Regions from separate parts of the Arthrobacter sp. 05T45 genome, predicted to be linked through region 2. Evidence: predicted binding sites of a transcription regulator. Region 2 holds the regulator's gene; the other holds the start of a gene.

Region 1 (4,413 bases), on a different contig from region 2:
AGATCAGCAGGAAGACGTCCACGCCGCCGGAAACCCGGCCCAGCCAGATGTGATAGCTCATGACCATCAGCACAGCGAGGGACCGGAGGCCCTGGATTTCAGGCCTGAAGGTGGATTTTCGGCCGGCCTTGGCTGCGGGATCATGCCCCGCCGCGGCAATGTGCCGGGCAGGCCGGGGCAAGGTTCCTTGCTGTGTCATAGAACTACCCCTCAACCAGATAACCAAAGCCTCCATGTTACCAAAACGTAATTTTGATGGCCAATCGTCACGGCGCCACTGATCCCCATTGAGGCATGCCAACGTGGGAGTTTCCAGTGAACCCGCGACGCTGGAGCGGCACCTGACGGGTTAACTCTGCCAGAATCACGGCAACTTGCGGCCACGAACACGGCAGAACGGCAGCAGTGACTCGACAGAAAAAGGGACGGCCCGGCAGATGCCGGACCGTCCCCCTGCGGGCAGAGCCTAGTGCTTGCGCCCTGCGTGCTCGTCTTCGTCAGCCGGCTTCTCCACCACGAGGGTTTCCGTGGTGAGGACCAGCGCCGCGATGGAGGCCGCGTTGCGCAGAGCCGCACGCGTCACCTTCACGGGGTCGATCACGCCGGCGGCGATCAGGTCTTCGTATTCGCCGGACTTGGCGTTGAAGCCCTGGTTCACGGCGGATTCGGCGACCTTGGCAGCCACGACATAGCCGTCGAAGCCGGCGTTCTGGGCGATCCAGCGCAGCGGCTGGACCAGGGCGCGGCGGACGATGCCGACGGCCGCAGCCGCGTCACCTTCGAGGGCCTGGACGGCAGCGTCCTCGTCGAGCGCCTTCAGCGCGTGGATGAGGGCGGAGCCGCCGCCGGCCACGATGCCTTCTTCGAGGGCAGCGCGGGTGGAGGACACGGCGTCCTCGATGCGGTGCTTCTTTTCCTTCAGCTCAACCTCGGTGGCGGCGCCGACCTTGATCACGCCGATGCCGCCGGCCAGCTTGGCCAGGCGTTCCTGCAGCTTTTCCTTGTCCCAGTCCGAATCGGTGCGGGTCAGCTCGGCGCGCAGCTGGGCAACACGGGCGGCGACGTCCTCGGCCGAACCGGCGCCGTCGACGATCGTGGTGCTGTCCTTGGTGATCGTGATGCGGCGTGCGGTGCCGAGCACCTCGAGGCCAACGGTGTCCAGGCTCAGGCCCAGCTCCGCGGAGACAACCTGCGCACCGGTGAGGGTCGCGATGTCCTGCAGCATGGCCTTGCGGCGGTCACCGAAGCCCGGCGCCTTGACGGCGACGACGTTCAGCGTGCCGCGGATGCGGTTGACGATCAGCGTGGACAGGGCCTCGCCCTCGACGTCTTCGGCGATGATGAAGAGCGGCTTGGAGCTCTGCAGCGCCTTTTCCAGCAGCGGCAGGAAATCCTGCACTGAGGAGATCTTGCCCTGGTTGATCAGGATCAGGGCGTCCTCGAGGACGGCCTCCTGGCGTTCCGCGTCGGTGACGAAGTACGGGGACAGGTAGCCCTTGTCGAACTGCATGCCCTCGGTCAGTACCAGCTCGGTCTGCGTGGTGGAGGACTCCTCGATGGTGATCACACCATCCTTGCCGACCTTGCCGAACGCCTCGGCCAGCAGCTCGCCGACCTCGTCGCTCTGGGCGGAGATTGCGGCAACGTTGGCAACCTGCGTGCCTTCAACCGGGCGGGCGTTCTCCAGCAGGCGGGCGGCGACGGCCTCGACCGAAACCTCGATGCCGCGCTTGATTTCGCCCGGCGCGGCGCCTGCCGCTACGTTGCGCAGGCCTTCCTTGACCAGGGCCTGGGCCAGGACGGTGGCGGTGGTGGTGCCGTCGCCGGCAACATCGTTGGTCTTGGTGGCGACCTCCTTGGCAAGCTGCGCGCCAAGGTTCTCGTAGGGGTCATCCAGCTCGATTTCACGGGCGATGGTCACACCATCGTTGGTGATCGTGGGGGCGCCCCACTTCTTGTCCAGTACGACGTTGCGGCCGCGCGGACCCAGCGTGACCTTGACGGTGTTGGCGAGCTTATCGATGCCGGCTTCAAGCGACCGGCGGGCAGCGTCGTTAAACGCAAGCTGCTTTGCCATGGTTTTGTCCTTTCAAGACAGAACCCCGCGCAACTGATCCATTCAATGCGAAAGGATCGGCTGCGCGGGGGTCCAAGAGAGTTACTTTACGACGATCGCCAGAACGTCGCGGGCGGAGAGCACGAGGTACTCGGTGCCGCCGGTCTTGACTTCGGTTCCACCGTACTTGGAGTAGATGACGACGTCGCCAACGGCAACGTCAACGGGAACGCGGTTGCCGTTGTCATCGAAGCGGCCGGGGCCTACTGCAACAACTTCGCCTTCCTGCGGCTTCTCCTGCGCGGAGTCCGGGATAACCAGGCCGGAAGCCGTGGTCTGCTCGGCTTCGAGCGGGCGGACAACAATACGATCCTCAAGAGGCTTAATAGAGACCGACACTCGGACCTCTCCTTTTCGTCAGCAAATTCGTGGACTATGAAGCGGTGATGCCAAGGCGCACAGACCGTCGTCGCGGTGCCGGCAGCGTGCCTGGCGGAACGCGCTTCATGTGTTAGCACCCTCCTAGGGAGAGTGCTAATGACGACTCTATGTAAATGGTTAGCACTCGGTCAAGGCGAGTGCCAGAAATTCGTTCCGGGTGAACATTTCCCCCTAGGGGACATGCCCATTTTTGCCTGCGGCCAGAGGACACTTGGGCATCATGCTCTGTGCCCGCGCTGAGCGATGGACATGCCCAAGGTGCGCGGGACCTGCGCGGGCGAGCAAGTTGGGAAATATCCACTCATAAGCCCGAGCGATGGACATGCCCTACGACGGCGTCCGGTCCAGAGGGCCATGCCCATTCTGCGTTGCGACCAGAGGACACTTGGGCGTCATGCTCTGTACCCGTGCTGAGCGATGGACATACCCAACGGGCGCGGGCTGCCCGGGAGGACATGCCCATTTTTTGCTGCGGCCAGAGGACACTTGGGCGTCGTACTCTGTGCCCGCGCTGAGCGATGGACATACCCAACGGGTCCGGGCTGCCGGGGAGGACATGTCCATCCGTGGCGCAGGAGGCTGGGCATGTCCCGTGGCCCATGGCCCGTGGCCGTTGGCCGTTTGGCGGTGCGGTGCGCGCCCACCAGCGGCGTCTATTCGCGCGCCTACTCGATGGCTACTGGTCTGCGAGGTCGTCGAAGTCCACGTCCTCGCCGTCGTCTTCGTCCGTGTTCTGGCCTTCGTCATTCCGGTGCCGGAACGACAGCACGGCGCCGGCGGCGGCCAGCAGAATGCCGGCGACGAGGAAGATGATGCCGCCGAGCCGGGCCGCGGCATAGGTCTCGCGGATGGCCCGGGCCTCGTCCGTGGCGTCCTGGACGTTCTTGCCGCCGACGGAATACACGGTGGCGTTGAAGGAATCGAGGAAGAAGATAATCACCAAAAGTGCGACGGACACGACGGCGATCACCGCGCCGGCGATCAGCGCCGGTTTTGCGTAGCGGGCAAGTCCCTGCGGCCGCCGGCGCTCCTGCCTGGCGTCGTCGTCGCCGGCCGTGTCCTGCCCGGCCGTGTCCGCTGAGATGCTGTCGCCTGTGCCGCTGTCTTCCATGCCATCAAGCCTAGCCCCCGCCGTCCGGTCACAGCGCGCCCGCTGACCTCAACTACGCTGGATGCCATGACTGACGCACCGCAGGAACAGATTGCCCCGATCCTCACCCCCGAGGGCTGGGAGCTGCTGGCGTCGTTGGGCCCGTACCGCGAGGACGAGGCCTTCCGCCTCACGGCGTCGCTGCGCAAGGCCGGCCACTCCCCCGAGCTGGTCTCGGCCGTGCTCACCCAGTCCCGGCTGCGGACCAAGGCCGAGGCGAAGTTCGGCGAATTTGCCCGGCAGATGATTTTCACGAAGGCCGGTCTGGAACAGGCCACCCGGCTCACGGTGGCGGCACGGCACGCGCAGCGGTTCGCGGAGGCCGGAATCGGCCATGTCGCCGATCTCGGCTGCGGGCTGGGGGCCGACACGATGGCCCTGGCATCCCTGGACCTGGTGGTCACCGCTGTGGAAATGGACGAGGCCACGGCCGCCTGCGCCACCATGAACCTGATCCCCTTCCGCAACGCCACCGTGGTCCACTCCGATGCCACCTCGGTTTCGCTCGAGGGGATCGACGGCGTCTGGCTGGACCCGGCCCGGCGCACCACGTCCACCTCGGGCACCAAGCGGATCTGGGATCCGGAAGATTTTTCCCCGCCGCTGTCCTTCGTGGAATCACTGGCCGGCTCCGGGCGCGCCGTCGGCGTCAAAATGGGGCCGGGCATGCCACACGACTCCGTGCCGGCTGACTGCGAGGCCCAGTGGGTTTCCGTGGCCGGGGACGTGACCGAGGTGGCCCTGTGGTTCAACGCAGTGCGGCGTC
Region 2 (4,413 bases):
ACCGCGGCCAGGGTCGGCGGCAGGGTGAAATTGAGGGCTTCCTTGGATTCCTGTGCCGTGAACGGGCCGCGGTCCTTGAAGATGAGGTAGATCAGCAGCGACGGCACGCAGCCCAGGATGCCGCCGAAGTGCGCGAGCGTGGCCCACTGGCGGTCCTCGCTGGCCGTCAGCGGCAGCGCGTTTGCCGGAACGCCATGGTACGGGGGCTGGCCATGGCCAGCCTGATTGCCCGTGTGTTCGCGTGCGTTATCTGCCACGGTGTAGCCCTTCGGATTGCGGTGATGCGTTGCTGCCTGGGTTGTGCCTGAAATAGCCGGGACCGCACTGGAAGCGCGGCCGCCGTTTCAAGAATACTTGCTCGGGCAAGGAAATGGAGATCAGGGGCGGCCGCCGCGGCGGACTAGGGCACGGTGAGGAAGTCAATGACCTCTTCCACGCGGCCAAGCAGCGACGCCTCCAGATCAGCGTAGCTGCGGACAGCCCCCAGGAGTTTCTGCCAGCCGAGGCCGATGTCCTCCTTCGTGGAGTGGGGCCACCCGAAAGCCATCAGGATCCCGGTCTTCCAGTCCGTGCCGCGGGGGATCACGGGCCACTGCTCGATCCCCAGGACCGAGGGCCGGATGGCCTGCCACACGTCCACGTAGGGGTGCCCCACAATCAGGACGTTGCCTGCGGCGCCCGGTGAGGCCATGACGGCGTCGGCGATCCGCGACTCCTTGGAGTCGGCCACCAAGTGGTCTACGAGCACGCCGAGGCGCCGGCCGGGGCCCGGGCCGAAGTCCGCCACGGCGGCCGCGAGGTCGTCAATGCCGTGCAGGGGCTCGACGACGATGCCCTCCACCCGGAGGTCATCGCCCCAGACCTTCTCCACCAGCTCGGCGTCGTGCTTTCCTTCCACCCAGATGCGGCTGGCCTTGGCCACCTGTGCGCGCTGCCCCGCCACCCGCACCGAGCCCGACGCCGTGCGGCCGGCACCGGCGGCCGGTGCCGTCTTCTTCGGGGCCGGCGGCATCAGGCGGATGGGCTGGCCGTCCAAGAGGAAGCCGAAGCCGAGGCGGAAGGACCGCGACTTGCCCCGCCGGTCCTCCAGCGCCACCACGTGCATGCCGCCGGACTTCTCCACCCGGGTTACGGCGCCCACCCAGCCGGACTGGACCTCCTCGAGGACCATCCCGCGTTTCACCGGGACTTCCGGCAACTGGGTCTTGGCGGGGGCGGACAGGTCCTGGGGTCCCCAGTTCTGGTACGACATCTCTTCACGCTTACTTTGCACTCGGAATGTACGGCGGTCGGTGGAACTCTCCGGGGGCCGGAACCGGACCGCGACGGCGCGGCAACGGCAGCATCTGCCACGGTCTCGGCGCCGGCGTGACGGGAATCGCGTTCCCGCGGGCCACGCCTGGAGCGAATCCAATGCTAACAACGCGGCGACTCATATTAGACTGGTTAGCACTTAGGCATGTCGAGTGCTAACCCTTGTCCTGTGGCGGGCCGTCCGTGCACCACTGGTGTACCCGGACCGGACGCGGGGGGTGGCACCGGCTGCGGGACAGTCGATTGGAGGTGGAGCGTGAGCGAACCGCGCAAACTCGAAGTGCTGCGCGCCATCGTGGAGGACTACGTCCATTCGCGTGAGCCCGTTGGTTCCAAAGCGCTCGTTGAACGGCACCATCTCGGCGTCTCGAGCGCCACGATCCGAAATGACATGGCGGCGCTGGAAGACGAGGGCCTGATCACGGCACCGCACACGAGTGCAGGCCGGATCCCCACTGACAAGGGCTACCGGTTGTTCGTCGACCAGATCTCAGCGGTGAAGCCGTTGTCCCAGGCCGAGCGCCGGGCCATTCAGGCGCTGCTGGAAGGATCCGAGGACCTTGACGACATCCTTGACCGGACCGTGAGGCTCCTCTCGCACCTGACCAACCAGGTCGCCGTCGTGCAGTATCCGCTGCTCAGCCGCGCCCGGGTGCGGCACATTGAGTTCGTGCTGCTGGCGCCCAGGAAAGTGCTGGCTGTTCTGATCGCTGACACCGGCAAGGTGGAGCAGCGCGTGATCGACGTCGGGCAGGACATTCCCGACGACGCGCTGTCGGAATTGCGGAGCAGCTTTCTGGCCAGCCTCTCCGGTACGCCGCTGAGCCTGATGCCGCAGCTGCTGCCCGCCGTCGTTGCCGGTGGCCCGCCCGCGCGGCGCGGAGCAGCCCAGGCGCTGGCCCGCGGCCTTGAGGCCCTGGCCACGAGCAGCCGTGAAGAGCGCATGGTCATGGCCGGCACCGCCAACCTGGCCCGCTCCAATGTGGACTTCCCGCTCAGCATCGGACCCGTGCTGGAGGCCCTCGAGGAACAGGTGGTCATGCTCCGCCTGCTCAGCGAAATGGCCGAAGACCCGCGCGGCGTGACCGTCAGCATCGGCCGGGAAAACCCCTACGACGGTCTCGCCGAGGCCTCGGTCGTGGCCACCGCCTACGGGCCGGACGCCACGGCCAAGGTCGGAGTGCTTGGGCCCACCCGGATGGACTATCCCACCACCATGGCCGCCGTCCGAGCGGTGGCCCGCTATCTTTCGAGGATCCTGGGGCCCTGACGGGTCCGGGACCGAATACGACTTCTTGCCCCACAGGCAGTGCCCCACAGGCAGTACAACAAGGAAGAGATACACACTTTGAGCAGCCACTACGACGTTCTTGGAGTCTCCCGCGACGCATCGGGGGAGGAGATCAAGAAGGCCTACCGGAAACTGGCCCGGACCCTGCACCCGGACGTGAACCCCGGGGAGGACGCCTCGGACAGGTTCAAGGCCGTCACGCACGCCTACGAGGTCCTCTCCGATCCGCAGAAGCGCCGGGTCTATGACACCACCGGCAACGAGAACGGCACCGACAACGGGTTCGGCGGCGGCAGCTACTCGGGCCAGGGCTTCGCCTTCCAGGACATCTTCGAGACCTTCTTCGGCGCCGGTGGCGGCCAGGGCGGCCCGGCGTCCCGGGTCCGCCGCGGCCAGGACGCGCTGATCAGCGTCCGGATCGACCTCCGCGATGCGGTGTTCGGCGTGAACAAAAAGCTCGAGGTCGACACGGCCGTCATCTGCCCCACCTGCGAGGGGTCCTGCTGCCGGGAGGGCACCCACCCGGTCCGCTGCGACATCTGTGGCGGCAGCGGTCAGGTCCAGCGCGCCGTGCGGTCCATCCTGGGCCAGGTCATGACGTCCGCCCCCTGCGGGTCTTGCGAGGGCTTCGGCACCGTCATCAAGGACCCGTGCAACGAGTGCAGCGGCCAGGGCCGGATCCGCAGCCGCCGCTCGCTGACCGTCAAGGTCCCGGCCGGCGTGGCCACCGGCACCCGCATCCAGCTGTCCGGCCAGGGCGAGGCCGGCCCTGCCGGCGGCCCCGCCGGGGACCTGTACGTGGAGATCAGGGTCAACAACGACGCCACTTACGTGCGCGAGGGCGATGACCTGCACGCGAGCCTCAACATTCCCATGACGGCGGCCGCCCTCGGCACCGAAATATCCCTCGACACCTTCGACGGACAGCAGGAGATCGACGTCAAGGCCGGCACCCAGTCCGGCGAGATCATCACCCTTCGCGGTCTCGGCGTCACGCACCTGCGCGGCCACGGCCGCGGCGATCTGAAGGTGCACCTGCAGGTGGAAACACCGGTCAAGCTCGATCACGTCCAGGAGGAACTTCTCCGCCAGCTGGCCAAGCACCGTGGCGAGCACCTCACGGAAGGAAAGCTTGCGGCCAGCGGCGGCGTCTTCGCCAAACTGCGGGACCGGCTCGGTAACCTGTAGCGGTGAGTAACCCGGTCTTCTTCACCGCCCCAGGCACCCTGGACCAGCAGGTCCCCGGCTCGGCCTTCGTCCTCGAGGGAACCGAGGCCCGACACGCCGTCACCGTCAAACGGATCGGCGTCGGCGAAGCGGTCGACATCGCGGACGGCGCAGGCAAGCGCCTGACCGGCACCGTGACAGCCGTCGCTGCCGGGGAGCTGAGCGTCGAATGCGTGGACCTGGCTGAGGAACCACGGCCAGGAACACGGCTGGTCCTGGTCCAGGCCCTGGCCAAGGGCGACCGCGATGAACTGGCGGCCGAGACCGCGACCGAGTTGGGCATCGACGCAGTCATTCCCTGGCAGGCCGAGCGGTCCATTGTGCGCTGGAAGGCTGAGCGGGCCGCGAAGGCGCATGCCAAGTGGCAGTCGGTGGTGACGGCAGCCGCCAAACAGGCGCGCCGGGCATGGATTCCCGAGGTCCGGGCCGCCGTCGACGGCGCCGGGCTGCAGGCGGCCGTAACGGCGGCAGACCTCGCCGTCATCCTGCACGAAGACGCCGTGCGCCCGCTGCGGCAGGTACTCGAGGCCTGGCTGGAAAGTGTTGGGCCCGGCGATGTTGTGGCAGATGATGCCGGATCC

The links. Region 2 encodes HrcA, which represses chaperone genes, less so after heat shock. Its sites were predicted from a motif close to TTNGCACTCGNNNNNNNCGAGTGCNAA; they were not measured.
Region 1: groES (co-chaperone GroES) is a predicted target of HrcA. The motif match lies at 2,615-2,641, and genes of this name have one in related genera.

What each region holds. Positions count from the first base shown of each region.
Region 1 covers NZ_JBFTKI010000001.1:410,472-414,884, reverse strand. The annotation lists gene AC1DGD_RS02005 (acyltransferase family protein) at 1-199, opposite strand, end outside; gene groL (chaperonin GroEL) at 467-2,077, opposite strand; gene groES (co-chaperone GroES) at 2,159-2,455, opposite strand; gene AC1DGD_RS01990 (hypothetical protein) at 3,174-3,608, opposite strand; gene AC1DGD_RS01985 (class I SAM-dependent methyltransferase) at 3,675-4,413, shown strand, end outside.
Region 2 covers NZ_JBFTKI010000012.1:43,288-47,700, reverse strand. The annotation lists gene AC1DGD_RS13045 (DUF4870 domain-containing protein) at 1-257, opposite strand, end outside; gene AC1DGD_RS13040 (DUF3097 domain-containing protein) at 401-1,252, opposite strand; gene hrcA (heat-inducible transcriptional repressor HrcA) at 1,571-2,584, shown strand; gene dnaJ (molecular chaperone DnaJ) at 2,663-3,793, shown strand; gene AC1DGD_RS13025 (16S rRNA (uracil(1498)-N(3))-methyltransferase) at 3,796-4,413, shown strand, end outside.